Regions from separate parts of the Saccharothrix coeruleofusca genome, predicted to be linked through region 1. Evidence: riboswitches for the same ligand, from Rfam matches in the RefSeq annotation. Region 1 holds a riboswitch; the other holds the start of a gene.
What was found. Region 1 has a riboswitch for thiamine pyrophosphate ahead of JOF41_RS35165 (thiamine ABC transporter substrate-binding protein). Riboswitches for the same ligand answer to the same signal wherever they lie in the genome.

Region 1 (14,388 bases):
GCTCCACCCGCAACCGCAGCCCGGACTCGCGCCTGCGCCGCGCCACCGCGCCCAGCAGCAGCGCGGCGAGCACGGCGGCGAACTGGAGCAGCGACAGCGCCGCCGCGCCGGACAGGTCGAACAGCTCGACCGTGCGCAGGTAGATCTCCGTCTCCAGGGTCCGGTGCCGGGCCCCGCCGAGCACCAGCACGACGCCGAAGCTGGTGGCGCAGAACAGGAACACCACCGACGCGGCGGAGCCGACGGCGGGCGCCAGCGCGGGCAGCACCACCGACGTGAACGCCCGCAGCCGCGACGCGCCCAGCGCCCGCGCCGCGTCCTCGGCCCGCCGGTCCACCCGCGCCCACAGCCCGCCGACCGTGCGCGCCACCACGGCGACGTTGAAGAACGCGTTGGCCAGCACGATCGGCAGCACGCCGCCGTCGGGCCACAGCGCCCGGAACGCCAGCCCCACCACGACCGTCGGCAGCACGAACGGCACCATCACCGCCGCCCGCACCACCGCGGCACCGGGCACCCGGCAGCGGGCCAGCAGGAACGCCACCGGCATCCCGGCCAGCAGCGCCAGCGCGGTGGCCGCGGCGGCCTGGCCGAGGGTGAACGCGACCAGGTCCCAGGTGGCCGGGTCGGCCAGCGCGGGCAGCACGCCGCCCTCGTCCAGGCCGAGCCCGACGATCGCCAGCACCGGCCAGGCGAAGAACACGCCCAGGAACGCCAGCGGCACCAGCGCCGCGAGCGACCAGCCGACGCGCGCCCTCCCGGTCAGCCCCGCACCAGCGCGCGCGGTCAGCCCTGCACCAGCGCGCGCCACTGCTGCACCCACTGCTCGCGGCCCGCGTCCACCCGCTCGGCGGGCAGGGTCCGCGACGTGCCGGGCAGCGGCGCGGCCTTGGCCCACGCCTCGGGCAGCGCCACGCCCTCGCGCGAGGGGTAGACGTACATCTGCTCGGGCACGTCGGCCTGGAACCGCTCGGAGAGCAGGAAGTCCAGCACCTTCCGGGCGTCCTCGGGGTGCTTGGTGCCGTTGAGCACGCCCGCGTACTCGACCTGGCGGTAGCAGGTGTCCAGCAGCGCCTTGGTGCGCGGCACGCCGTCCTCGCCGATCTCGGCCGAGGGCGAGGAGGCGTAGGAGACCACGATCGGCCGCGGCCCCTTGCCGCTGGAGCCGGAGAAGTCCTGGCCGTAGGCCTCCTCCCAGCCGCTGACCACCTTGACGCCGTTGGCCTTGAGCCCGCGCCAGTAGTCCTGCCAGCCGGACTCGCCGAACTCGGCGACGGTGCCCAGCAGGAACGCCAGTCCGGGCGAGGAGGTGGCCGGGTCCTCGACCACCAGCATGTCCTTGTACTTGGGGTCGAGCAGGTCCGCGTAGGTGCGCGGCTCGCCCACCGCCGCCAGCGCGGCCACGTCGATGTTCAGGCACACGTCGCCGACGTCGACCGCGTGCAGCAGGTTCGCGCTGTCGATCCGGTAGCGCTGCGCGCCCTTGTCCGCTTCGGGGCTGGCGTAGTCGGCGAACACGCCGCCCTCGACCGCGCGCGAGGCGAACGTGGAGTCCACGCCGAAGGCCACGTCGCCGATCGGGTTGCCCTTGGTGAGCACCAGCTTGTTGGTCAGCTCACCGGCGTCACCGCCGGCCAGCGTCTTGATGGTGATGCCGGTCTCGTTCTTGAACGCCTCCAGCGTCTCCGGCTTGGCGGCGAAGGAGTCGTGGGTCACCAGCGTCACCACGCGCTCCCCGGCGGCGGGCTCGGGGCCGCCGCCGGTCACCGAGCAGGCGGTGAGCAGCGCCAGCGAGCAGGCAGCGGTCAGCAGTGGTCGGAGCATCATCTCTCCCTACACCGGCATTACCCGGATCAGGTGCGGACGGTCGAGGGCTGGCGTGCCCTCCTCTCAGCCCGGCGCGACACCGGACTCCCGTGGTGATCGGGCATTTTACGGCATCCGGTGGCACGATCAGGCCCATGGCCGAGCTGCTGACCGACGACCAGCTCAACGCGGAGCTGGCGAAACTGCCGGAGTGGAGCGCCCAGGACGCCGCGCTGGTGCGCACCGTGGAGCTGGCGAGCTTCACCCGGGCGATCCAGGTGGTGAACCGGGTGGCCGAGATCGCCGAGAACGACGACCACCACCCGGACATCGACATCCGCTGGCGGACGCTGACGTTCCGGTGCAGCACCCACTACCTGGGCGGCATCACCGCGCTGGACGTCTCCTTGGCGGAGGAGATCGACGGCGTGCTCGACGCGCTGTCCTGACGCCCGCCCTGACGCCCTCTCAGCGCCACCGCGATGGCGACCAGCGTCAGCACGCCCGCGGCGGGGTAGACCCAGCCCAGCGCCGAGTAGTACCAGGGCCTGGGGATGGTCCAGATCGACGGCTGCACCCTGAGCAGGAACGAGATCAGGAAGCTGCCGATCGCCACCACCCAGACCCACGCGGCCACCGCGCACAGCCGGTGGCCGCCCCGGTACACCAGCCACATCAGCGCGGGCACCACCCACACCCAGTGGTGGCTCCAGGAGATCGGCGACACCAGCAGTCCCAGGAACTGCACGGCCACCACACCGGCGAGGGTGTCGCGCGCCCGCACGGCCGCGCGCAGCGCCCACAGCGCCAGCGCCGCCGCGACGGCCACGCCGAGCAGGAACAGCGGCCCGCTGCCCACGTCGTGGCCGACCGTGCGCGACAGCGCGCCGCGCAGCGACTGGTTGATCGCCGAGCCGACCGGCCCCACCCGTTCCGCGTCGCCCAGCAGTTGGAACCAGAACTGGTGCGACTGCCCGGCCGACACCAGGTAGCCCAGGCCGACGGTGACGCCGAACGCGACGAACGACCACACCGCCGCCGCCCACCGGCGGGTGGCCAGGAAGTACAGCCCCGAGATCGCCGGGGTCAGCTTCACCCCCGCCGCGACGCCGACGCCCGCGCCCGCCACCCACGACCGGGCGCTGACCACCGTGCCGATCAGCAGCGCGGCCAGCACGAGGTTGACCTGCCCGTAGTTCAGCGTGGTGCGCACCGGCTCGACCCAGACCAGCAGCCCGGTCCACAGCAGCACCCGGCGCGGCTCGGCCGAGCCGACCAGCCGCAGCGCGGCGCGGACCAGGAACCACAGGCAGGCCAGGCACAGCAGCTGCCAGAACCAGCGCGCCACGCCCCACGGCACCCAGGACAGCGGCACGAACACCAGCGCGGAGAACGGCGGGTAGGTGAACGGCAGCGCGAACTGGTCGGAGAACTCCTTGAGCCGCCACTGGTACAGCTGACCGGTGAACAGCTCGGGCGAGGCGTTGCGGTAGACCATCAGGTCGATCATGGTCATCTTCGCCTGGAGCGCGACCATCGCCAGGTGACCCAGCAGCGAGAGCCCGAAGATCCACGGCGCGAAGGCCAGCGCGCGGGCTTCCAGGGCACGCAGGTTCACAGCACTGCCTCCACGATGGTGTGAATTACGCGACTACCGGGGCACGAATCCGGGTACTCGTACGTCAAGAGGAGTGGGAGATCAACCGCAGCAAGGGGATATGCATGACCGCCGACATCGTCGTGTTCACCGTCGCCGCCTTCGGGATGCTGGCGACCGCCGGGGGCGTCTTCGCGCTCGCCCGGCACAGCCGCAACGAGGTCCGCTGACGCCGGGTGGGGCCTCCTCGACCGAGGAGGCCCCACGTCCCGGTGTACCGCCCCCAGGCGGCGACATGTCGACATCGCGACAGCACAGTAGCTTGACCTGATGCCACCTCCGCGCCCGGAAGGCCGGTTCGCGGACGATTCCGACCACTTCTCCGGAACACCGCGCCACGTCGAAGTGATCGACGGTGCCCCTTTCTCCCTGCGGCCCCAGCGGTCGTGGCACGGCCGGTTCATCACCGGACTCACGGTCGCGCTCATGGACCAGGCCCCGGACGGTTTCGAGGTGGAGCGCGAGATGACGATCCGACTCGACGCCCGCAACCGCCCGGAACCGGACCTGCTGGTGTCCACCGCGCGATACGACCCGAACCGAACGTGGTTCGAGCCCGCGGACGTCGCGCTGGTCGTCGAGGTGGTCTCACCGGAATCCGCCCACCGCGACTTCAACGTCAAGCTGCGCAAGTACGCCGAGGCAGGCATCCGGCACTACTGGTGCGTTGAGGACGAGGACACCACGCCCGTCGTGCACGTCTACGAGCTGGACACGCCCACGAAGGCATACGCGCCGGCGGGGATCTTCCGGCACTCGCTCCAGCGTTCAGTGCCGTTCGACATCAACCTGGACCTGGGCGCACTCGCCACCGGCCGCCGGTAGGGAGGTGGGCGCCACGCGCCCACCCCGCCTGCAAGTACTACCCGACACGACCGCGAGGGCGCACAACTACTACCCGGCAACCCGGACGCGCGGTTCGCCCTACCCGGATGCGCGACTCGCGGGTCAGACGTTGAAGCGGAACTCGACCACGTCGCCGTCGGCCATGACGTAGTCCTTGCCCTCCATGCGGACCTTGCCCGCCGCCTTCGCCGCCGCCATGGAGCCCGCCTCGACCAGGTCGTCGAACGAGACCACCTCGGCCTTGATGAACCCGCGCTCGAAGTCGGTGTGGATCACGCCCGCCGCCTGCGGCGCGGTGGCGCCCTGCGGGATGGTCCAGGCCCGCGCCTCCTTGGGCCCGGCGGTCAGGTAGGTCTGCAGGCCGAGCGTGTGGAACCCCGCGCGGGCCAGCGCGTGCAGCCCCGGCTCCGGCTGGCCGATGGACTCCAGCAGCTCGCGCGCCGACTCCTCGTCCAGCTCCAGCAGCTCGGACTCGACCTTGGCGTCGAGGAACACCGCGTCGGCCGGGGCGACCATCTCGCGCAGCTCCTTGCGCTTGGCCTCGTCGGTGAGCACGGCCTCGTCGGCGTTGAAGACGTAGAGGAACGGCTTGGTGGTGAGCAGGCTCAGCTCGCGCAGCAGCGAGGTGTCCACTTCGGACTGCGCGGCGAACAGGGTGCGCCCGCCGTCGAGGATCGCCTTGGCCCGCTGCGCCGCCTCCAGGGCGGGCCGCCGGTCCTTCTGGGTGCGGGCTTCCTTCTCCAGCCTCGGGACGGCCTTCTCCAGCGTCTGCAGGTCGGCCAGGATCAGCTCGGTGTTGATCGTCTCGATGTCGCTGGCCGGGTCGACGCGGCCGTCGACGTGCACCACGTCCTCGTCGTCGAAGACCCGGATGACCTGGCAGATGGCGTTGGCCTCGCGGATGTTGGCGAGGAACTTGTTGCCCAGGCCCGCGCCCTCGGACGCGCCCTTGACGATGCCCGCGATGTCGACGAAGGACACCACGGCGGGCACCTCGCGCTCGGAGCCGAAGATCTCGGCCAGCTTGCCGAGTCGCGCGTCCGGCAACGGCACCACGCCGACGTTGGGCTCGATGGTCGCGAACGGGTAGTTCGCCGCGAGCACGTCGTTGCGCGTGAGGGCGTTGAACAGGGTGGACTTGCCGACGTTGGGCAGGCCGACGATACCGAGGGTCAGGCTCACGGACCAGCAGTCTACGCGCTGCGCCCCCGTGTCCGATTTCCGCGAGACCTCGGACGTCCCCGCTGGCAGAGTGGTGTGCGTGCTGCTCGACACCGAACGCGCCTACCGGGCGGTCGCGGCCCGCGACGCCCGGTTCGACGGGTGCTTCATCCTCGCCGTCCGCACCACCCGGATCTACTGCCGCCCGTCCTGCCCCGCGGTGACGCCCAAGCGGCACAACGCCGAGTTCTACCCGACGGCCGCCGCCGCGCAGGCCGCGGGCTACCGGGCGTGCCGCCGCTGCTTGCCCGACGCGGTGCCCGGCTCGCCGGAGTGGAACCTGCGGGCCGACCTGGCCGCGCGGGCCGTGCGGCTGATCTCCGACGGCGTGGTGGAGCGCGAGGGGGTGCCGGGTCTGGCCCGGCGGCTGGGCTACTCGGAGCGGCACCTGTCGCGGGTGCTCACCGCCGAGGTCGGCGCGGGACCGCTGGCGCTGGCCAGGGCGCACCGGGCGCACTCGGCGCGGCTGCTGATCGAGACCACCGACCTGCCGTTCGCCGACGTGGCCTTCGCCGCCGGGTTCGCCAGCGTGCGGCAGTTCAACGACACCATCCGCGCGGTGTTCGCCTGCACGCCCTCGCGGATGCGCGCGGCCCGGTCGGCGGTGGGCACGACCGGCCGGATCACGCTGCGGCTGCCCTACCGGCCGCCGTTCGACGCCGAGGGGCTGCTGGCGTTCTTCCGCGCCGAGGCCATCCCCGGTGTGGAGGACGTCTCCGACGGCACCTACGCCCGCTCGCTGCGGCTGCCGCACGGCCCGGCCACGGTGCGCCTGACCCCCGCCGACGGGCACGTGTCGTGCTCGCTGCGGCTGGCCGACCTGCGCGACCTGGGCACGGCGGTGAGCCGGGTGCGGCGGCTGCTCGACCTGGACGCCGACCCGCAGGCGGTGGACGCCTTCCTGGGCCGCGACCCGGTGCTGCGCCCGCTGGTGCTGGCCCGGCCCGGCGTGCGGGTGCCGGGCAGCGTGGACGGCGCGGAGACGCTGCTGCGCGCACTGGGCCACGTCTCCCCCGGTGAGCCGCTGGAGGTCCCGGACGGGCCGATCACCCACCTGTACCCCGCGCCGTCGGCGATCGACTCGCCGGTGGCCCGCGCGCTGGCCGAGGGCAGGCTGGTGGTCGACGTCGGCCGCGACGCCGACGACCTGCGCGCCGAGCTGTCGGCGTTCCCCGGCGTCGGGCCGGAGGTCGCCGACCACGTCGTGATGCGCGTGCTGGGCGCACCCGACGTACCGCTCACCCCCGACCACTGGCGGCCGTGGCGCTCCTACGCCGCCATGCACCTGAGGAGGACCGCGTGACCGCGTTCACGTCGACCGTCGAGACCCCGATCGGCCCGTTCACCGCGGTGGTGGCCGCCGACGGCGCGGTGCTGGCCAGCGGCTGGACCGCCGAGCTGGACGACCTGCTGCCGCAGGTCTCGCCGTCGCTGCGGCCCGACGCCGTCGCCCCGCGCCGCGACCTGGGCGCGGTGACCAGGGCGGTGCGCGCCTACCACGCGGGCGACCTGGCCGCGATCGACGACGTGCCGGTGCGGCAGCGGTCCGGGGCGTTCCTGGAGCGGGCGTGGGAGGTGCTGCGCTCGGTGCCCCCGGGCAAGCCGGTCAGCTACACCGAGTACGCCCTGCTGGCGGGCCGCCCGGCGGCGGTGCGGGCGGCGGCGACGGCGTGCGCGCGCAACGCCGCGACGCTGTTCGTGCCGTGCCACCGGGTGGTGCGCACGGGGGGCGCGGTCGGCGGGTTCCGCTGGGGCCCGGACGTGAAGCGGTGGCTGCTCGACCACGAGCAGCGCTGAACCCGGTGGCGCGTCGCCGGTCCGAGCGGTTACCTGGACCGGTGACGGGGGTGCTGATCGGGGTCGAGAACGTCGCCACGCCGGAGTGGGCCAAGCGCAGCCGCAAGGCGGTGCGGGTCAGCCTGGGCACGGCGGTGCGCAGCCTGCCCAGGGCGATCCGGCTGGTGGGCGCGCTGGCCTGGCGCACGTCGCCGAAGCTGACCGCGCTGGCGGTCGCGGTGCACGTGCTGTCGGGCTGCGTCACCGCGTTCGGGCTGCTGGCCACCGCGGACGTGTTCGCCGCGCTGCTGCGCGAGGGGCCGACGCCGCAGCGGCTGGCGCAGTCGCTGCCCGCGCTGGCCGTGGTGGTCGGGTCCTACGCGCTGCGCGCGGCGCTGGACGCGGCGGTGGCGGCGGTGGAGAGCTCGTTGCAGCCGCGCGTCACGCGCGCGGCCAACGACGAGGTGACCGCCGCGCTGGTGCGGGTGGAGCTGCTGGCGTTCGAGGACGCGGACTTCCGGGAGCTGGCCAGGCAGGGCGGCAGGCAGGGGGTGCGCAGCCTGGAGACCAGCCTGCGCCAGCTGACCGCGCTGCTGTCGTCCACGATCACGCTGCTGGCCGCGGTGGTGACGGTGGCGCTGCTCAACCCGTGGCTGGCGCCCGCGCTGCTGCTGGCCGCGACGGCCAACGCGTGGGCGGCCGGGCGGATGTCGCGGCTGCGCTACGAGCACTTCCTGGACTCGGTCACCCGCACCATGCGGCAGCGCGTGGTGGAGGAGGTGGCCACCTTCCGCGAGTTCTCGCTGGAGCGGCACGCGCTGACGCTGCAGGAGCGGCTGCTGGCCGAGCACCGCCGGATCGCGGAGAGCCTGATGGCCGACCAGATCCGGATGGCCCACCGCACCAACGGCGTCCGGCTGCTGGGGCGGGCGCTGGCCGGGGTGGGCACCGGCGCGGCGTACGCGGTGCTGGGGCTGCTGCTGTACGCGGGGGCGCTGGACCTGGCGCTGGCGGGCACCGCGGTGCTGGCGATGCGGACCGGGTTCTCCGCGCTGTCGGCCACCACCGGCTCGGTGAACTCGCTGTACGAGGACTCGTTCTACATCGACTTCTACCTCAAGCTGATCGACGAGGGCGCCGCGCGGCGGCAGCGGTCCACCGGGGTCCAGGCCCCGCACGACCCCGAGCGGATCACCCTGACGGGGGTGTCGTTCACCTATCCGGGCAAGGAGGAGCCCGCGCTGCGGGACGTGGACCTGACCGTCGAGCGCGGCGAGGTGATCGCGCTGGTGGGTGAGAACGGGTCGGGCAAGACGACCCTGGGCAAGGTGCTCACCGGCCTGTTCCCGGCGACCTCGGGCACGGTGCGGTGGGACGGCGTCGACCTGGCCGAGGCCGACCTGCGCTCGGTGCACTCGTCGGTGGCGGTGATCGCGCAGGAGCCCGCGCGGTGGCCGATGACCGCCCGGACCAACGTGACCGTGGGGCGGCTGGACCGGGAGGACCCGGACGGGGCGGCGTGGCGGGAGGCGGTGACCGGGTCGGGCGCGGACGAGGTGATCGCGTCGCTGCCCGCCGGGCCGGACACCGTGCTGTCGCGGCAGTTCAACGACGGGCAGGACCTGTCGGGGGGCCAGTGGCAGCGGATGGGCATCGCCAGGGGCACCTACCGGGACGCGGCGGTGCTGGTGGCCGACGAGCCGACCGCGGCGCTGGACGCCAAGGCCGAGGCGCGGGTGTTCGAGGGCCTGCGCCGGGCGACCGCCCGGCGCACCACGGTCCTGGTGACCCACCGCCTGGCCAACATCCGCAACGCCGACCGGATCGTGGTGCTGGACCGGGGCCGGATCGTCGAGCAGGGCACCCACGAGGAGCTGATGGCCGCCCGCGGCCACTACCACGAGCTGTTCGAGCTCCAGGCCTCCGCCTACCGCGGCGACCTGCTCCCCCCATCCGCGTCGGCAAGTACTACCCGACCCACCGAAACCGGCCGTTGACTACTACCCGGCCCGTGCTCCTCACAGGCGCGGGTAGTAGTTACGCGCTCGGCGAGGGGGCACGGGTAGTACTTGCCGACGCGGGGTCAGCCGGTCACGAGTTGCAGCGTCGAGCCGGTGCGGGCCTTGCGGACCCTCAGCCGGGTCGGGATGCGCTGCCGCAGCTCCTCCACGTGCGAGACCAGCCCGACCACCCGACCGCCCTCGCGCAGCTCGTCCAGCGTGGTCATGACCAGGTCGAGGGTGTCCGCGTCCAGCGTGCCGAAGCCCTCGTCGATGAACAGCGTGTCCAGCACCGCCCCGGCGCCCACCACGTCCGCCAGGCCCAGCGCCAGCGCCAGCGAGGCCAGGAACGACTCCCCGCCGGACAGCGTCTTCGCGGGCCGCCGCTGGCCGGAGTAGTCGTCGAGCACGTCCAGCCCGAGCCCGCCGCGCGTCCCGCGCGGCCCGGCCTCGGTCGAGTGCACGAACCGGTAGCGGCCCTGGCTCATCCGCTCCAGCCGCGTGCTGGCCGCCACCGCGACCTCCTCCAGCCGCGCGGCCAGCACGTAGGTGCGCAGGGTCATGCTGCGGGTGTTCTGCCCCATGCCGTTGATCACGTCGGTCAGCGCGTGCAGCTCGGCGTACTCGGCCTCGACCGGCTCCAGCTCCGCCCACGCCGCGCGCAGCTTCCCGGCCAGCGCGCCGGTCCGCGCGGCCCGCTCGCGGGCCGCCGCCAGCTCGGCCGAAGCGCGCCTGGCCGCCTGGTCGGCCTCCCGGAACCGCTGCTCGGCCCCCTCGACGTCGACCTCCTCGGCCGGGTCGACCTCGGCCAGCTCCGGTTCGGCGAGCACCGCCTCGGCGGCGGCCCGGACGTCGTCGACCCGCCGCACCCGCTGCTCCAGCTCGGCCACGGCGGCCTCCTCGCGGGCCGCCGCCACCGCTTCGGCGACGTCGGCGAACCCGGCCTCGGCGGCCAGCCGCGACGTCTCGACGCGCTGCTCGGCCAGCCGCTCCGCGCAGTCGGCGACCGCGTCCCGGCGCTGGGCCAGCGCGGCCAGCGCGTCGGCCAGGTCGAGCAGGTGCGCCCGCCGCGCCACCACGTCCGCGAACTCCCCGCGCGCCGCCGCCAGCCGCTCGGCCCGCTCGCGCACCACCTCGGCCAGCTCGGCGCGCCGCGCGGCCAGGTCCGCGACCTGCTGGTCCAGCTCGGCGCGCCGCGCGGCCACCCGATCCGCGACGCCCTCCGCCTCGGCCAGCGCCGACTCCCGCGCCGTCCGCTCCCGCGCCACCGCCGCGACCCGCCGGTGCTCGGCCGCCAGCTCCTCGGCGGGCCGCTCGCCCGCGGTCTCGCGCAGCGCGGACACCCGCAGCTCCGCCTGCACGGCGGCCTGCTCGGCGGCCCGCCGCCGGTCCGCCGCGCGCTGCTCCGCCCCGGCCGCGCGCTCCTCGTCCTCGGCGGTCACCGAGCCGTGCACCGCCCGCGCGGGCGCGGGGTGCTCGGCCGACCCGCACACCGGGCACGCCTGGCCGTGCCGCAGCGCCAGCGCCAGCTCCCCGGCCATGCCCTCCAGCCGCTGCTCGCGCACGCGCTGAAGGGTGTCCTTGGCCTGCTGCTGCGCGTCGACGGCCGCGCGCCGCGCCTCCTCGGCCGCCCGCAGCGCGGCGACCGCCTTCGGCAGCTCGGCGGCGGCGTCCGCCCTGGTCCGCACCTCGTCCAGCCGCGCGGCGGCCACCTTGGCGTCCTCGACCGCGCGCCGGGCCCGCTCCAGCCGCTCTGGCAGCCCCTCCTGCTCCGCGACCAGCTCGGCCAGCCGCGCGGACGCCCGCTCGTGCTCCTGCTCCCAGCGCGCCGCCCTGGCCAGGTCGTCGCGCTGCCGCTCGGCCTCGGCGGCCAACTGGGTCAGCCCGCCCGCCTCCTCGCGGAACGCCTCGCTGTCGGCGCGCAGCCGCGTGCCGGTGTAGCCGAACGACGCGACCTCGCGCGCGGCCTGCTCCTCAGCGGCCACCGCGGACCGCAGCGCCTGCTCCAGCCGCCGCACGGCGGTGTGCGCGGGCACCACGACCGACGCCCGCCGCGCCGCGTCCCGCTCGGCCAGCCACTCCCGCCGCCGAGGCTCGGCCTCCGCGCAGCGCTGCAGGTTGCGCCGCGCCTCGCGCACCCGCCGCACCCGCTCGTGCCGGACCTTGGCCAGCTGCCACCGCTGCTCCACCGCCCGGCACGCCGCCGCCGACGCCTCGGCGCGCGCCGCCGCGTCCCGCTCGGCCTCGTCGAGCCGCTTGACCAGGGAGCTGAGCCACTCCTCGTCGCCGCCGCCCTCCGGCGGCTCCTCGTGCACCACGCCCGCGATCTGGTTGACCAGCGCGCGGTTGGCCTCCCGCAGCTCCCGCAGCTCCCGGCCGCGCACCGTGCGGCGGTCCCGGAACCACTTCTCCACGGCCAGGAACCGCTCGGTGCCGAACAGCTTCTCCAGCAGCTTCTCCCGCTCGGCCGTCTCGGCCCGCAGGAACTTCGCGAACTCGCCCTGCGGCAGCAGCACGACCTGGAAGAACTGCTCGGCGGTCATCCCCAGCAGGGCCTCGACCTCGCGCGCCACCTCGTCGATGCGGGTGTGCCCGTCGCCCTGCCAGCCGCTGACCCAGGTCAACGACACCTTCGCCTGCTGCCGGGTGGAGCCGCCGCCGCGCTTCTTGGGCCGCTCGTACTCGGGGCTGCGCACCATCCGGAACCGGCGCTCGCGCACGGTCAGCTCCAGCGACACCTCGGTGACCGCCTCCGGGTCGGCGTAGTCGCAGCGCAGCCGCTTGACCTCGCCGCGCGCGCCGGGGACCTTGCCGAACAGCGCGAACGCCACCGCGTCCAGCAGCGTGGTCTTGCCCGCGCCCGTGTCGCCGTGCAGCAGGAACAGCCCGTCCGAGCCGAGCAGGTCGAAGTCCACGACCTCCCGCCCCGCGTACGGGCCGAACGCGCACAGCTCCAGCCGGTGCAGCCTCACCCGACCCCCTCCCGCGCGGCGGCCTCGAAAGCCTCCCGCAGCAGCGCCAGCTCCCGCTCCGCCGGGCCGTCGCCGCGCACGTCCTCGATGAAGCAGCAGGCGATCTCCTCGTCGCCGCGGTCGCGCACCCGCTCGGCGAACCGCAGCTCGCCGGGACGCCCGCCCTCCGGCCGCCACTCCACGTGCACCGCGTGCGGGAACCTGCCCTGCAGGCGGCGCAGCGCGTCCAGCGGGCGCACCGGGTCGGTCAGCACCACGGACAGGAAGTGGTCGGCCACCGCGTCGTGCTCCGGGTCGAGCAGCAGGTCGTCGAGCGCGCCGGTGAGCGTGGCCAGCGCCCTGGGCACCGGCAGCTCGCGCCGCTCCACGCCCGCCAGCCCGCCCGCGTCCAGCTCCACCAGCCACACCGACTTGGTGTGCCGGGCCTCGGAGAACGAGTACGCCAGCGGGCTGCCCGAGTACCGCAGGTGCTCGGCGATCCGCTGGGCGCCGTGCAGGTGGCCCAGCGCCACGTAGTCCACGCCGTCGAACACCGCGCCCGGCACGTCCTGGACCCCGCCCACGGCGATCGTCCGCTCCGACTCGCACGGCTGGCCGCCGGTGACGAACGCGTGCGCCAGCACCACCGACCGCGCGCCCGGCCGCCCGGCCAGGTCGGCGCGGACCCGGCGCATCGCCTCGGTCAGCACCCCGCCGTGCCCCCTGGCCTGCGGGACCTCCAGCCGGTGCCGCGCGGTCTCCGGCTCCAGGAACGGGATGCCGTACACCGCCACCGGTCCGTGGTCGTCGGCGAACAGCACCGGCTCGGCCAGCGACCCGATCCGGGTGCGCAGGTGCAGCCCGCCCGCCTCGGCGAACCCGGAGAACATGCCGATCCGGGCCGCCGAGTCGTGGTTGCCCGGCGTGACCACCACCCGCGCCCCGGCCGCGCGGAGGCGTTCCAGCACCCGCGAGCACACCGCCACCGCTTCGGCGTTGGGCACCGCGCGGTCGAACAGGTCGCCGGAGACGACCACCGCGTCCACCCGCTCGTCGGACACCAGGTCGGCCAGCCCGCCCAGCACCTCCTCCTGCTCCCGCAGCAGGTCGCGGCCGTGGAACACGCGCCCCACGTGCCAGTCGGAGGTGTGCAGCAAACGCATGGCGGTCACGCTAGGGGGGAGCACCCGCCGGGCCGCGCACCGGCCCCGGCGTGTCGTTCGATCGCGCGTTCCCGGCATGATCGGGGCGTGACAGCGGTCCTCAGCACGGCGGCGGTGGTCGTGGCCCTCCTGCTCGCGGGGGCGCTGGTCTTCCTGTGGCGGCTCTACCAGGACGCCGTGCGGCGCACCGACGTCGCGCTCCTGGCCGTCCAGCAGGAACGGGCGCGCGCCGACGCGCAGCAGGTGGCGTTGCAGCGCTACGAGGTGGCGTTCTCGTCGGTCAGCGGCCGGGGCGAGCTGGGTGAGCGGGTGCTGGTGGAGACGGCGCGCGCGCTCGGGCTGCGCGAGGGCCTGCACTTCGAGCTCCAGGTCGACGTGGCGGGCGGCGGCTCCGTGCGGCCGGACATGGTGCTCACCGTCGGTGGCGGCAGGCGGGTGCCGGTGGACGCGAAGATGAGCCTGGCGCTGTGGGCCGAGGCGGTGGAGACCGACGACCCGCGGGAGCGCGCCGAGGCGCTGCGGGTGCACGTGCGGCACATCCGGGCGCGGGCCGCGGAGCTGGCGGGCAAGGGCTACCAGCGCTGGGCGGACGCCATCTACGGCACGATCATGTTCGTGCCCAACGACGGGGCGGTGGTGGCGGCCATGGACACCGACCCCGAGCTGCTGCGCTGGCTGCTGGACCGCCGGGTGTTCCTGTGCGGCCCGACCGGGTTCGCGGTGCTCGCCTCGGCGGCCATGTTCGCGGCGACCGACCGCGCGCTGGCCGACGACGTGGAGCAGGTCCGCGCCCAGGCCGGGCGCGCGCACCGGGCGGCGGACTCGGCGGTCGAGGCGGTCAACCTGTCCAGCACCCACCTGCAGCGCTTCCTGTCGGCGCGGCGGCGCGAGCTGGAGGCGCTGGAGGGCTTCCGGGCCGCGGTGGAGCCGCTCAGCGCCGCGTCGGGCACGCCGACGCCGGTGCCGCT
Region 2 (14,388 bases), 390 kb from region 1:
GACCCGCACCGGCTGCCGGTTCTCCGGGGTGACCGGCGGGGGCGGGGTGTCCGTCGCGGGCGCGGTCGTCGTGGTCGCGGGCGCGCCCGTGGTCGTGTCCGTGGTCGTGTCCGTGCTCGTGGGCGCGTCCGTGGTCGTCTCGGCGGGTGCCGAGGGGGGCGCGTCGGAGGTCGGCGAGCCCGCCGTCGAGGCCGGTGGCTGCCCCGGCTGCGCGCCGGAGGTGTCCTCGCCGCCGGTGAACAGCGACACCACGCCGAGCACCAGGGACGCCGCGGCGACCGCGAGCAGGGCGTAGCCCGCGGCTCGCGTCGGACGCGTGGAGCCGGTCGGTTCGGGGTTGCTCATCGGTCGGCCACGTCCGAGTCGGCCACGTCCGAGTCGGCCGGGTCCAGCCCGGTCGCACCCAGCCCGGTCGCACCCAGCCCGGTCACACCCGGCCCGGTCACGCCCAGCCGCCTGGCCGCGCGGGCGCGCTGCCTGCCGGACCTGATCCGGCGCAGCCGCTTGACCAGCATCGGGTCGACCGCCAGCGCCGCCTCCTTGTCCACCACCGCGTTGAGCAGCTGGTAGTACCGGGTCGCCGACATGTCGAACAGCTCGCGGATGGCCTGCTCCTTGGCGCCCGCGTACTTCCACCACTGGCGTTCGAAGGCCAGGATCTGGCGCTCGCGGTCGTCCAAACCGTCGTCCGGCCCCTCCGCCGGCGCCAGTGCCTCTGCGGCGTCCATCGGGCTCCTCAGCCGTGTCGGTGCGTGCCGCCCCATTACATCACGTGATCTTCGACCGGGTCGGCTCATCGGTCGGCGCGTCCCCGGCCCGCCTGGTTAGGCTGCCGGTCATGGCAGTTCACCCGATCCGGATCGCGGGAGACCCGGTCCTGCACCACCCGACGCGCCCGGTCGAGGTCTTCGACGACGCGCTGCGGACGCTCATCGAGGACATGTTCGAGACCATGGCGGCGGCGCGCGGCGTCGGCCTCGCGGCCAACCAGATCGGGATCGACCAGCGCCTGTTCGTCTACGACTGCCCGGACGACGAGGGCGTGCGGCACCGCGGCGTGGTGGTCAACCCGGTGCTGGAGACCTCCGAGATCCCGCTGGGCATGCCCGACCCGGACGACGACTACGAGGGCTGCCTGTCCGCGCCCGGCGAGTCCTACCCGACCGGCCGGGCGAGCTGGGCGAAGGTCACCGGCGTGGACGGCGACGGCAAGCCCGTCGAGGTCGAGGGCACCGGGTTCTTCGCCCGCTGCCTGCAGCACGAGACCGACCACCTCGACGGCCACCTGTACCTGGACCGGCTGGTCGGGCGGCACAAGCGGGCCGCGAAGAAGATGCTCAAGGCCAACGGGTGGGGCGTGCCCGGCCTGTCCTGGGACCCGGCGACCTCGCCGGACCCGTTCGCCGACGAGGACGACGAGGGCTGACAAAACCGCTGGACACCCCGGTGACGATGGTCGCGTGTGGAGCAGCGCGGCCGCGCTCGTCGCGGCGTCCTTCCTGATCGCACTGTCGCCCGGCCCCGGAACGGCGCTGGTCCTGCGCCAGTCGGTCCGGGGGCGCGGCAGCGCGCTGGCCACGGTCGCGGGCATGGAGGTCGGCGTGGCCTGCTGGGCGGTGGCCGCCGCGCTGGGGCTGTCGGTGCTGCTGACCGCGTCCGAGATCGCCTACCACGCGCTGCGGATCACCGGCGCGGTGTTCCTGGTCTACCTGGGCGTGAAGGCGTGGCGGTCGGCGAGCGAGCCGGTGACCGCGCCGCCGCCCGCGAGCCACGCCTTCCGGGCGGGCCTGGTGGTGAACCTGGCCAACCCGAAGCTGGGCGTGTTCGCCGTCTCGTTCCTGCCGCAGTTCCTGCCCGCGGGCGGCGGCAGGAGCGTGCTGCTGCTGTTCGCGCTGGTCTGGGTGCTGGTGGACACGGCGTGGTACCTGGTCGTGGTGGTCGTGCTAGACCGGGTCCGAGGCCGGCTCTCCCGCGCGCGGGTCCGCCGCACCCTGGAGCGGGTCTCCGGCGCGGTCCTGGTCGCCCTGGGGCTTCGGCTGGTGCTCTCCGCTCGGTGACGGACGCAGCCACGGCAGCTCGGGGAACCCGATCAGCTCGCCGTGGTCGGCGCAGCGCGCCAGCTCCTCGTAGGCGCCCGCGAGGACCTGGGCGCGCAGCCGCCGCACCTGCCCCACCGTGGGCAGGTGGCCGACCAGCAGGAACGGCATCAGCAGCCGCCACGCCCCGACCACCGGGTCGCGGTGGCGGTGCGGGGCGCGCAGGGTGGCCCGCGCCACGCGCAGCGCGTGCTCGCCCGCGGTCATCGACTTCGGGAACCCGGCGTGGTCCCAGGACCAGCGCAGCGCGTCGGACATCGCGCACCGGACGCAGTCCACCGGCCCGGTGCCCGGCTCGGCGCCGCACTGGGAGCAGCCGACCAGCGTCATCGCCCAGTCCACGCAGGTCCACGGGTACTTGCCGACCTCGTCGGCGAGCACCAGCTCGGCCAGCTCGCGCTCCCCCGCGCCGCCCTCGGCCAGCTGCTCGGCGGCCAGCAGCACCTGCCAGTCGGCCAGCCAGTACTGGTCCACCAGCTCGGCGCAGAACCGGCAGGCGGGGTAGCCGCGACCGGCCAGGTCCCCGCACGAGGGGCACGGCGACGCGACGGCGGGGCGTTCCACGCGCCTGCCTCCGGGCGGGAACGGCTGGTGATCAGCCACGCGGAGAACTTAGACCGAAACCGGCGGCCTTGGCATCCGCACCCGGCCGTGGTTATGGTCGGGCGGACAACTCAACACGCGGGAGCTCGCGCCGTAGCGGGCTGAGAGGGCGGCTGGGTCGAGGGACCCGGCGCCGCCGACCGCCGGAACCTGACCGGGTAATGCCGGCGTAGGGAGGAAACGTCGTGACGGCACTTGACGACCGCTCGGTTCGGCCCGCTGTCACCACCGGCCCGATTTCGGGCTCCCGCAAGGTCCACCGCGAGGTGGGCGACGGGGTGCGGGTGCCCTTCCGCAGGGTGGAGCTGACCAACGGCGAGCACGTCGACCTGTACGACACTTCCGGTCCGTACACCGATTCCAACGCCACCATCGACGTCCACAGCGGACTGCCCGCGCTGCGCGCGGGGTGGATCGGGGACCGCGAGCCGATCGGCGGGGCGGTGACCCAGCTGGCCTACGCCAAGGCCGGGGTCATCACCCCCGAGATGCGGTTCATCGCGGCCCGCGAGTCGATGACCCCCGAGTTCGTCCGCGACGAGGTGGCCGCCGGGCGCGCGGTCATCCCGCTCAACCGCAACCACCCCGAGGCCGAGCCGATGATCATCGGCAAGAAGTTCCTGGTGAAGATCAACGCCAACATCGGCAACTCGGCGGTGTCCTCCTCCATCGAGGAGGAGGTGGAGAAGATGGTGTGGGCGACCCGCTGGGGCGCCGACACGATCATGGACCTGTCCACCGGCAAGCGCATCCACGAGACCCGCGAGTGGATCCTGCGCAACTCGCCGGTGCCGGTCGGCACCGTGCCCATCTACCAGGCGCTGGAGAAGGTCGACGGCGACCCGGCGAAGCTGTCGTGGGAGGTCTACCGCGACACCGTGGTCGAGCAGGCCGAGCAGGGCGTGGACTACATGACCGTGCACGCGGGCGTGCTGCTGCGGTACGTGCCGCTGACCGCCAAGCGGGTCACCGGCATCGTCTCGCGCGGCGGGTCGATCATGGCCGCGTGGTGCCTGGCGCACCACAAGGAGAGCTTCCTCTACACGCACTTCGAGGAGCTGTGCGACATCCTGCGCGCCTACGACGTGACGTTCTCGCTGGGCGACGGCCTGCGGCCGGGCTCGATCGCGGACGCCAACGACGAGGCGCAGTTCGCCGAGCTGCGCACGCTGGGCGAGCTGACCCACATCGCCCGCGCCCGCGACGTGCAGGTGATGATCGAGGGGCCCGGCCACGTGCCGATGCACAAGATCGCGGAGAACGTGCGGCTGGAGGAGGAGTGGTGCGGTGAGGCGCCGTTCTACACCCTCGGGCCGCTGGCCACCGACATCGCGCCCGCCTACGACCACATCACCTCGGCCATCGGGGCGGCCCAGATCGGCTGGCTGGGCACCGCGATGCTGTGCTACGTCACGCCCAAGGAGCACCTGGGCCTGCCCAACCGGGACGACGTGAAGACCGGCGTGATCACCTACAAGATCGCGGCGCACTCGGCGGACCTGGCCAAGGGCCACCCCGGCGCGCAGGACTGGGACGACGCGCTGTCCAAGGCGCGGTTCGAGTTCCGCTGGGAGGACCAGTTCAACCTGTCGCTGGACCCGGACACCGCGCGCTCGTTCCACGACGAGACGCTGCCCGCGGCGCCGGCGAAGACCGCGCACTTCTGCTCGATGTGCGGTCCCAAGTTCTGCTCGATGAAGATCACCCAGGACGTGCGGCGGTACGCGGAGGAGCGCGGGCTGTCCACGGTCGAGGCGATCGAGGCGGGCATGTCCGAGAAGTCCCACCAGTTCAGCGACCAGGGCGGCAAGGTCTACCTGCCGGTAGTGGAGTGATGGAGCGAACACCCCCCAGGGTCCTCACCATCGCCGGATCGGATTCCGGCGGTGGTGCGGGCCTGCAAGCGGACCTGCGCGCGCTGTTCGCGTGCGGCGTCCACGGCATGACCGCGGTCACCGCGGTGACCGTGCAGAACTCGCTGGGCGTCACCGGCTACACCGAGATCCCGCCGGAGGTGGTGGCCGCCCAGATCGAGGCGGTGGCGGGCGACATCGGCGTGAACGCGGCCAAGACCGGGATGCTGGCGTCGGCGGGCATCATCGAGGCGGTCGCCGAAGCGTGCGACCGGGTCCACATCGGACGGACGATCCCGTTCGTGGTCGACCCGGTGGCCGCGTCCATGCACGGCCACCAGCTGCTGGCCGACGACGCGCTCAAGGCGCTGCGCGACGAGCTGTTCCCGCGCGCGACGCTGGTGACGCCGAACCTGGACGAGGTGCGGCTGCTCACCGGCCTGGAGGTGCGCTCGCGCGCGGACCAGCGCGAGGCCGCGCGGGCGCTGCACGCGCTGGGGCCGCGGTGGGTGCTGGTCAAGGGCGGCCACCTGTGGGACGACCCGGAGTGCCTGGACGTGCTCTACGACGGCGCGGAGTTCGTCGAGCTGCTCGGCCCCCGCTTCGACGTGCCGCACACCCACGGCAGCGGCGACACCCTGGCCTCGGCGATCTGCTCCCGGCTGGCCAGGGGCGAGAGCGTGCCCGACGCGGTGCGGTTCGGCAAGGAGTTCATCGTCCGCTCGGTGCGGGCCGCCTACCCGCTGGGCGCGGGCGTCGGCCCCGTGTCCCCGTTGTGGCGCTTGGCGGACGGGTCGCACTAGCGTGGCGCGATGGCGCGCGAGGCGATCACGTTCACGGGCACTCAGGAGACGATGCTGGCGACCCTGTACGCCAGGGCGCTGGACAGCGCGCGGCCCGACTCCGTCCTGCACGACACCGCGGCGGCCGAGGCGGTGGCCCGGATCGACTACGACTTCGCCAGGACCGGCATCCGGGGCACCTCGGCGATCGGCGTGGCGATCCGGGCCAGGGTGCTCGACGACTGGACCGCCGAGTTCCTGGCCGCCACGCCCGAGGCGACCGTGCTGCACCTGGCCTGCGGCCTGGACACGCGGGCGCGCAGGATGGCGCCGCCGCCGTCGGTGCGCTGGGTGGACGTGGACCTGCCCGAAGTGGTCGAGCTGCGGCGCAAGCTGCTGCCCGACCCGCCGGGCGACTACCGGCTGCTGGCCACCTCGGTGACCGCCGAGGGCTGGCTGGAGGCCGTCCCCGCCGACCGGCCGGTGGTGGCCGTGTTCGAGGGCCTGACGATGTACCTGCGGGCCGAGGAGGTGGAGCGGCTGGTGCGGCGGATCACCGGCCACTTCCCCGGCGGGCAGCTGCTGTTCGACGCCTACGGCACGCTCGGGATCAAGCTGCAGAAGCTGGTCCCGGCGGTGCGCAACGCGGGCGCGACGCTGCACTGGGGCATGGACGACCCCCGGTCGATCGAGCCGTGGGGCGTCGAGCTGGTGCAGTCGCTGCGCAGCGTCGAACTGCCGCACCTGGACAAGCTGCCGCGCGGCGGGCGGATCGCGATGAAGGTGCTGGCGCTGCTGCCCGGCCTGCGCGACTCGGGCAGGCTGGTGCGGTACCGGTTCTGACCGCCGAGGTTCTGACCGCTAGTGCGCCTCGCCCACCAGTTCCTCCAGCGCGCCCAGCGCGTTGACCAGCGCCGACTGGTGCTCCGGGGAGAGCTGCTCGATGCGGCGCTGCAGCTCGCGCACGCGGGCCGAGCGGACCCCGGAGACCATCGTCTCGCCCTCGGGGGTCGGCGTGGCCAGCCAGGCGCGGCCGTCCTGCGGGTCCGGCTCCCGGCGCACGTACCCGGCCTCCACCAGCGCGGCGACGATCCGCGAGAGCGTCGGCGGGGCGACCCCCTCCTTGGTGGCGAGGTCGCCCAGCCGCATCGGGCCGCACCGGGCGAGGGTGGCCAGCGCGGACACCGCGCCGGGACCGAGCCCTGGGGACCCGGTCCGGCGCAGCAGGCGCGCGAGCCTGCCGATCGCCAGGTACAGGCGCGCGGTGGCGTCCTCGACCTGGTCGGTCAACGGTGCCGTCACGGCACGTTCCTCCTCGGTCGGTGGACAGGACGGAGCACGGGTGCTCAAGCATCCATCATGCCGCCCGCGCCGACCACCGCCCGATGGGCCATCACCGATCCAGCGCCGGGCTGGACGCCTGCGCCCAGAACCGCTGCGGGATGCGGCCCGCCAGCCGGGCCAGCCTGCCCGCCTCGACCGCGCCGCGCATCGCCGAGGCCATCCGCTCCGGGTCCTGCGCGCGGGTCACCGCGGTGGCCAGCAGCACCGCCGAGCAGCCCAGCTCCATGGCCAGCGCGGCGTCGGAGGCGGTGCCCACCCCCGCGTCCAGGATCACCGGCACCGACGCGCGGGCCACGATCAGCTCGATGTTGTGCGGGTTGCGGATGCCCAGCCCGGTGCCGATCGGCGAGCCCAGCGGCATCACCGTGGCGCAGCCCAGGTCCTCCAGCCTGCGCGCCAGCACCGGGTCGTCGCTGGTGTAGGGCAGCACCACGAACCCGTCGTCGACCAGCCGCTCGGCCGCGTCCAGCAGCTCCACCGGGTCGGGCAGCAGGGTGCGCTCGTCGGCGTGCACCTCCAGCTTCACCCAGTTGGTGCCCAGCGCCTCGCGGGCCAGCCGGGCGGTCAGCACCGCCTCGGCCGCGGTGCGGCAGCCCGCGGTGTTGGGCAGCGCCTCGATGCCGAGGCGGCGCAGCAGCTCCAGCACGCCGGTGCCGCCGCCCGCGTCCGCGCGCCGCATGGCGACGGTGGTCAGCTCGGTGCCCGACGCCACCAGCGCGCGCTCCAGCACGGCCAGGTTCGCCGCGCCGCCGGTGCCCATGACCAGCCGGGAGCGGAACTCGCGCCCGGCGATGACCAGCGGGTCGTCCACGTCAGCCCCCCTGCACGGCGGTGAGCACCTCGACCGCGCCGCCCTCGGGCACGGCGGTGGAGTCCCAGGCCGCGCGCGGCACCACCTCGCCGTCCAGCGCGACGGCGACCCCGCTGGGCGGCGTGCCCAGCAGCGCCACCACGGTGGCCACGGTGGCCCCCTCGGCCAGCTCCCGCACCCGTCCGTTGACCTTGGCCTTCATCAGCTGTCCTCCCTCTCGCGCAGCAGGGCGAGCGCCCGCCGCGCGGTGACCGGCGCGAGCAGCAGGCCGTTGCGGTGGTGGCCGGTGGCGGCCAGCACGCCCGGTTCCAGCCAGTCCACGACGGGCGCGTTGTCCGGGCTGCCCGCGCGGAACCCGGCGGCCGACTCGACCAGCGCGTACTCGGTGATCGCGGGCCACACCGCTTCGGCGTCCCGCAGCAGGTCCAGCACGCCCCGCACCTTGACCCCGGTGTCGAAGCCCGCCTCGTACTGGGTGGCGCCGAGCACCAGCCCGCCCGGCCTCGGCACCAGGTAGACCGGCCTGCCCTCGACGTGCGCGCGGACGGTGTGCCGGGGCGGCGGCAGCGCGCCTGGTCGGGCGGCCAGGCGCAGGATCTCGCCCTTCACCGGGCGGATCACCCCGCGCAGCTTCGGGTGCAGCCCGCCGCTCCACGCCCCTGCCGCGATCACCGTGACACCGCCGTTCCGACCGGACGCGGTCTCGGGCTCGGCCCCTGGCTCGGCTTCGGCGAACCGCACGCCGTGGTCCCGGCACGCCGCGCGCAGCGCGTCCAGCAGCGCCCGGTTGTCCACGGAGAGGTCGCCGGGCACGTGCAGTCCACTTCGGACCGACGGGCCCAGCCCCGGCTCCAGGCCGCGCAGCTCGCGCCCGGTCACCCGGCGCGCGGAGCGGCCGCGCGTGCCCAGGTAGGCGCACAGCTGGTCGAGCACCTGCGCGTCCGCGCGGTCGACGGCCACCGCCAGCGTGCCCACCTCGCTCAGCTCCAGGCCGAGGTCGGCGGCGAAGGAGGGCCACCGCTCCAGCGACTCCACGCCCAGGTCGAGCACGTGCTCGTCACCGGGCCACGCCTCGGTGATCGGGGCGAGCATCCCGCCCGCGACCCACGAGCCGCCGTGCGGCGAGCCGCGGTCGACGACGGTGACCGGGAAGCCGTCCCGCGCGGCGAACCACGCCACGGACAGGCCGATGACGCCGCCCCCGAGGACGGTGACCTGCACTGCCAAGGCACTCACGCTCCCTGCGCCGGCATGACCCGGATCAGGTTCGACGGTCGGAGCGAACCACGCTCCCTCTCAGCCCGGTGTCCTCCGGGCTCCCGTGCGGACCGCCTCCACCGTAGCGCACGGCCGCGGCGGGCGGTTACCTTCCAGCCCGTGCCAGGACTCGACGCAACCACGACCAGGCGGCGGCTCGCGGACGCGACGCTGTACCTCTGCACCCCGAACCGCCCCGACCTCGCCGAGTTCGCCGACGCCGCGCTCGCGGGCGGGGTGGACGTCGTGCAGCTGCGGGACAAGGGCCTGGAGGCCAAGCAGGAGATCGCCGCGCTGGAGGTGCTGGCCGAGGCGTGCGCCCGGCACGGCGCGCTGCTGGCGGTCAACGACCGCGCGGACGTGGCGCTGGCGGTGGACGCCGACGTGCTGCACCTGGGCCAGGACGACCTGCCGGTGCCGCTGGCCCGCCGGATCGTGGGCGAGGACGTGGTGATCGGCCGGTCCACGCACGACGTGGCGCAGGCGCGGGCGGCGGCGGCCGAGCCGGGCGTGGACTACTTCTGCACCGGCCCGTGCTGGCCGACGCCGACCAAGCCGGGCCGTCCCGCGCCGGGGCTGGACCTGGTGCGGGCCACCGCGGCGGCGGGCGTGGACCGCCCCTGGTTCGCCATCGGCGGCATCGACCGGGAGCGGCTGCCGGAGGTGCTGGCCGCCGGGGCGCGCCGGATCGTGGTGGTGCGGGCGATCACCGAGGCCGAGGACCCGAGGGCCGCGGCATCGTGGTTGAAGTTTCAACTAGAGGGCGTACTCTCGACCCCGTGATGCCTGTGCTGTACCTGGGCCACGGGGCTCCCCCGCTGGCCGACGACGAGCGGTGGACCGGCGAGCTGCGGTCGTGGGCGGCCGAGCTGCCGCGACCGGAGTCGATCCTGGTCGTCTCCGCGCACTGGGAGGAGTCCCCGCTGACCCTGGGGGCCACCCGCCCGACGCCGCTCACCTACGACTTCTGGGGCTTCCCCCGGCGCTACTACGAGGTCACCTACGACGCGCCCGGCGCGCCCGAGCTGGCCGAGGAGGTGACCAAGCTCGTCGGCGGCGCCGAACCCGTGGCCCAGGACCCGGAACGCGGCCTGGACCACGGCGCGTACGTGCCGCTGAAGGAGATGTTCCCCGAAGCCGACGTCCCGGTGCTCCAGGTGTCCATGCCCAGCCTCGACCCGCGCGGGCTGTTCGACCTGGGCCGCAGGCTCGCGCCGCTGCGCGAGCGGGGCGTGCTGGTGGTCGGCAGCGGGTTCCTCACGCACAACCTCAGCTGCGTGGACTTCCCGGCGGGCCCGGACTACCAGCCGCCGTCGTGGTCGGCCGAGTTCGACGACTGGGCCGCCCGCGCGCTGGCAGGCGGCGACGTGGACGCGCTGCTGGACTTCCAGCGCAAGGCCCCCGCCGCGGGCATCGCGCACCCCCGCACCGAGCACTTCGCGCCGCTGTTCGTGGCGATGGGCGCGGCGGGCGCGGGCGCGGACCCGTCGTCGCCCCGCACCGCCGTCGAGGGCTTCTGGTACGGCCTGTCCAAGCGCTCGGTCCAGTTCGGCTGACCGGGGTCGGCACCCCCTGGCGAGGGGGTGCGCCAGGGGGTGCCGGTCGCCCGCGGCGCGGTCCGCAGGGAGGTCGACCGCGCGCGGGCCGGGGTCAGCCTCGGGTCAGGCTCAGCCCGTAGGCGCTGAGGATCTCGCCGACCGGCTGGAAGTAGGTCGTGCCACCGGAGGAGCAGTTGCCCGAGCCGCCGGAGGTCACGCCCTGGGCCTGGCTGTAGTTGCTGCCCGCCACCCACGACCCGCCCGAGTCGCCCGGCTCAGCGCAGGCGTTGGTGCGGGTCAGGCCGGACACCGAGCCCTGCGCGTAGTTCACCGTCTGGTTCTTGGCCTGGACGGTGCCGCAGCGCCAGCCGGTGGTGGAGCCGGAGCGGCAGATCGCCGCGCCGACCGCCGCCGAGCTGGAGCCGGTGACGGTGACGTTGGAGCCGTTGTAGCGGTTCACCCACGGCCGCGAGGTCCAGTTGCTGTTCGTGCGGACCCAGCCGTAGTCGTTGCCGGGGAACGACGAGCCCGCGAAGGAGCCCTGCGCCACCCGGTTGTGGCCGCTGGTGCTCGCGCCGCTGCGGCCGCAGTGGCCCGCGGTCACGAAGCCGCCGCTGACCGCGAAGCCGACCGAGCACCGGCTGCTGCCGATGTAGTAGGCGTCGCCGCCGCGGGTGTCGTACAGGGTGGTGGGCGTCTGGTCGACCTCGACCACGCGCACCGCCGGGCTGACCGCCCTGGCCCTGGTCAGGAACGCCTCGGTGGCCGCGTCCCGCTGGTCGCGGTGGACCTCGACCACCACCGAGTTGGTCAGGTCGTCGACCCGCCAGCCGGTGACCGACCGGGGCGCGCCCATGGCGTCGATCGCGTCCTTGGCGCCGGTCAGCTGCTGGTGCGAGAAGGCGACGTGCTTGGCCTCGGCGCCCGCGGCGCGCACCGCGCCCGCCTTGGCCGGGTCGACCACGGCGACCACGAGCCCGCCGGTGGCGGGGCTGATCCAGGAGCCCGCGTACGCCGCGCCCGCGGCGTCGCGCGCCTCGTCCTCGACCTCCGCCGCCGCGGCGTCGCGGGCGAGACGGGTGGTCATCTGTTCGGCGGTCAGGCCGAGGTCGCGTTGCGCCGCTCGGACCAACTCGGCGGGGTAGCTCTCCGTGTTCGGAGAGCTTGTCCCGTTGGGGCCGACCGGAGCGGCGATCGCCGGTACGCTGAGAGGTGTAGCCGCGCCGGTGGCGAGCAGAGCTGCCACGGCGAGGCGGGCCGCACTCGTGCGGTTCATCAGGCGTCTCCCTCATCTTCGGGTGCAGGGAACCCGAGAGCCTGGTTGCAGGGACCGCTCTCGGGGGCTCTAGGGGGACGGGTGGTGGGGCGGCGGCAGGGGTCGCCCCACCCCTTCTCTTCTCTCCGTCTTCTCCAGCACGGGCCGGACGAGTCGCGCGGGGTGCCGTCGCATCGCGCTCCTTCCCGATCGCTACCGATCAGTACTCGCCCGTTCGAGCTACGTTATGACTCTGTGACCTGTTACGCCTCGGATCACCTGAGGGCGAAGTGTGTCACAAGTCACGCCAGTTTGACTGCGCTGTGTAGCGTTTGACAGTTAACTCTCACTCGGGGTAATGATTAGCTCACCGAATGGTGTTAATTGCCAGAAGTGACCAGTTCTCGTCCGACTACTCCCCGTTCGCGTGACACCCCCTATGCCGAACGAGTGGCCATGGCGCGTCTCAGTAGTCGCCAGAGTGGTTCCGGAACGAACCCGGCGCGGACATCGGGAGGGTTCAGGATCTCCACCATGGACCTCGTCACCCTCACCGACATCCAGGCCGCGGCGGCCCTGATCGCCCCCGCGGTCGTCCGCACCCCCCTGCTGCCGCAGGACGACGGGCTGTGGCTCAAGCCGGAAAGCCTCCAGCGGGTCGGCGCGTTCAAGATCCGCGGCGCCTACCACGCGCTGGCGCGGCTGCCCGAGCAGGTGCGGGCGCGCGGCGTCATCGCCTACTCCAGCGGCAACCACGCCCAGGCCGTGGCCAGTGCCGCCGCCCTGTTCGGGATCAAGGCCACCATCGTCATCCCGGACAACGCCCCCGCGGTCAAGATCGAGGCCACCCGCGCGCACGGCGCCGAGGTGGTGCTGGTGCCGATGCCCGAGCGCGAGTCGCGGGCCCGCGAGCTGGCCGAGGCCACCGGCGCCACCCTGGTCCCGCCGTTCGACCACCCCGACGTGATCGCGGGCCAGGGCACCATCGGCCTGGAGGTGCTGGCCGACCTGCCCGACGTGGCCACCGTGCTGGTGCCCGTCAGCGGCGGCGGGCTGATCTCCGGCGTCGCCGCCGCGGTGAAGGCGCTGCGGCCCTCCGCCGCGGTGGTCGGCGTGGAGCCGGAGCTGGCCGCCGACGCGGCCGAGTCGTTCCGCGCCGGGGCGCGGGTGCCGTGGTCCCCGGCCGACCGCGCCCGCACGGTGGCCGACGGGCTGCGGGCCGAGCTGTCCGAGCTGACCTTCGCCCACCTGCGGGCGTTCGTCGACGACGTGGTGACCGTGTCCGAGGGGGAGATCCTGGACGCCGTCCGGGTGCTCGCCCGCCGGGCGCGGCTGGTGGTCGAGCCCACCGGCGCGGTGGCCGTCGCGGCGCACCTGAAGTCGCCGCGTCCTGGGAAGACCGTCGCCGTGGTGACCGGCGGCAACGTCGACCCGGAGGTCTTCGCCCGCATCCTGTCCTCGTGATCACGGCCACCCGATCACGGCCACCCGATCACGGGCACCCGATCACGGGCACCCGATCACTGCCACCTGATCGGGTCCGCCTGATCGTGTCATTGCCGCTCGAACAGCCGTTCGAATAGCGTGGTCGGCATGGAAACCCCGCCGCCGCTGCTGTCCGACGAGCAGCTGCGCTCAGCCGCCGTCGAGGCCGAGGCCGCCGCCCGCGCGGCCCACCGGCGACGGCTGGGCCTGCTCGCCGAGGCCCAGCGCCGCGGCCTGGACCTGGCCGCCTACCGCCTGCTGCTGCGCGCCGACCGGGCCGAGTTCACCCGCTGGCTGACCCAGGTCCGGCTGTTCCTGCCCGCGCTGAGCCCGTCGGGCCAACCGCTGCCACCGGCCCACCCGGTCACCGCCGCCGCCCTGCCCGAGCTGTCCGAGGCCCACCTGGCCCAGCTCGCCCGAGCCCTGCCCCGGCTCCCCGAGGGCGCGGAGGACATCCTGGTCACCGCCGCCCGCTCCACCGAGCCCCGCGCGCTGCGCCTGCTGGCCGACCGCATCCACGCCGAGCAGGACGCCGCCGAGCCCGGACCCGAGCCCGAGGCGGAAGCCCCCGACGTGCTGCACCTGCGCGACCTGCCCGGCGGGCGGCTGGAGCTGTGGGGCGAGCTGACCGCCGAGACCGGCGCCCGCCTCACCGCCGCGCTGGACCCGCTGGCCCGCCCCGGCGCCGAGGACACCCGCTCCCGCGCCGAGCGCCAGGGCCAGGCCCTGGCCGACCTGATCGACCTGCGCGGCGAGGCCCTGCCCACCCGGGCGGGGCAACGCCCCCACCTCAGCGTCACCCTGGACTACCAGACCCTGCGCACCGGCACCGGCACCGCGCGGCTGGACGGCGGCGGCCACCTGACCGCCGCCCAGGCCCGCCGCCTTGCCTGCGACGCCGTGGTCATCCCCGCGGTGCTGGGCGGTCGCTCCGAGGTGCTGGACCTGGGCCGGGCCCGGCGCACCGTGAGCCTGGCCCAGCGCCGGGCGCTGCACGCGCGCGACCGCGGCTGCGCCTTCCCCGGCTGCGGCCGCCCGGCCCGCTGGTGCGACGCCCACCACGTGCGGCACTGGGCCGACGGCGGTCCCACCGATCTGGACAACCTCGTCCTGCTCTGCCGCCGCCACCACAGCGAGGTCCACCACCACCGGTGGCGGATCCGGCTCACCGGCGGGGCGGCGGTGTTCATCCCGCCCCGCCACATCGACCCCGCCCAGCTCCCCCGGCAGAACCTGCTGCACCGACGAGCCCTGGAGCTGGCGGGGTGAGCGGTCAGTCCGAGGGGCGGTTCAGCGTCGCCACGAACTTGTAGCGGTCGCCCCGGTACACCGAGCGCACCCACTCCACCGGGTTGCCCTGGGTG

Region 2: it holds a riboswitch for thiamine pyrophosphate, as region 1 does, so the genes downstream of both, thiO (glycine oxidase ThiO) here and JOF41_RS35165 (thiamine ABC transporter substrate-binding protein) in region 1, are expected to answer to the same signal.

The regions. Positions count from the first base shown of each region.
Region 1 covers NZ_JAGINV010000001.1:7,529,334-7,543,721, reverse strand. The annotation lists gene JOF41_RS35170 (ABC transporter permease) at 1-811, opposite strand, end outside; gene JOF41_RS35165 (thiamine ABC transporter substrate-binding protein) at 787-1,824, opposite strand; TPP riboswitch at 1,812-1,928, opposite strand; gene JOF41_RS35160 (4a-hydroxytetrahydrobiopterin dehydratase) at 1,962-2,255, shown strand; gene JOF41_RS35155 (mannosyltransferase) at 2,180-3,424, opposite strand; gene JOF41_RS35150 (Uma2 family endonuclease) at 3,734-4,288, shown strand; gene ychF (redox-regulated ATPase YchF) at 4,412-5,491, opposite strand; gene JOF41_RS35140 (AlkA N-terminal domain-containing protein) at 5,571-6,833, shown strand; gene JOF41_RS35135 (methylated-DNA--[protein]-cysteine S-methyltransferase) at 6,830-7,327, shown strand; gene JOF41_RS35130 (ABC transporter ATP-binding protein) at 7,369-9,303, shown strand; gene JOF41_RS35125 (AAA family ATPase) at 9,390-12,278, opposite strand; gene JOF41_RS35120 (exonuclease SbcCD subunit D) at 12,275-13,420, opposite strand; gene JOF41_RS35115 (DNA recombination protein RmuC) at 13,508-14,388, shown strand, end outside.
Region 2 covers NZ_JAGINV010000001.1:7,140,412-7,154,799, reverse strand. The annotation lists gene JOF41_RS33170 (LytR C-terminal domain-containing protein) at 1-345, opposite strand, end outside; partial or broken gene JOF41_RS33165 (DUF3263 domain-containing protein) at 444-728, opposite strand; gene JOF41_RS33160 (peptide deformylase) at 839-1,426, shown strand; gene JOF41_RS33155 (LysE family translocator) at 1,461-2,057, shown strand; gene JOF41_RS33150 (hypothetical protein) at 1,944-2,699, opposite strand; gene thiC (phosphomethylpyrimidine synthase ThiC) at 2,885-4,534, shown strand; gene thiD (bifunctional hydroxymethylpyrimidine kinase/phosphomethylpyrimidine kinase) at 4,534-5,355, shown strand; gene JOF41_RS33135 (class I SAM-dependent methyltransferase) at 5,365-6,177, shown strand; gene JOF41_RS33130 (MarR family winged helix-turn-helix transcriptional regulator) at 6,196-6,636, opposite strand; gene JOF41_RS33125 (thiazole synthase) at 6,728-7,489, opposite strand; gene thiS (sulfur carrier protein ThiS) at 7,491-7,691, opposite strand; gene thiO (glycine oxidase ThiO) at 7,691-8,725, opposite strand; TPP riboswitch at 8,711-8,822, opposite strand; gene thiE (thiamine phosphate synthase) at 8,867-9,529, shown strand; gene JOF41_RS33105 (dioxygenase family protein) at 9,529-10,302, shown strand; gene JOF41_RS33100 (S1 family peptidase) at 10,397-11,560, opposite strand; gene JOF41_RS33095 (threonine ammonia-lyase) at 12,074-13,003, shown strand; gene JOF41_RS33090 (HNH endonuclease signature motif containing protein) at 13,133-14,293, shown strand; gene JOF41_RS33085 (GntR family transcriptional regulator) at 14,298-14,388, opposite strand, start outside.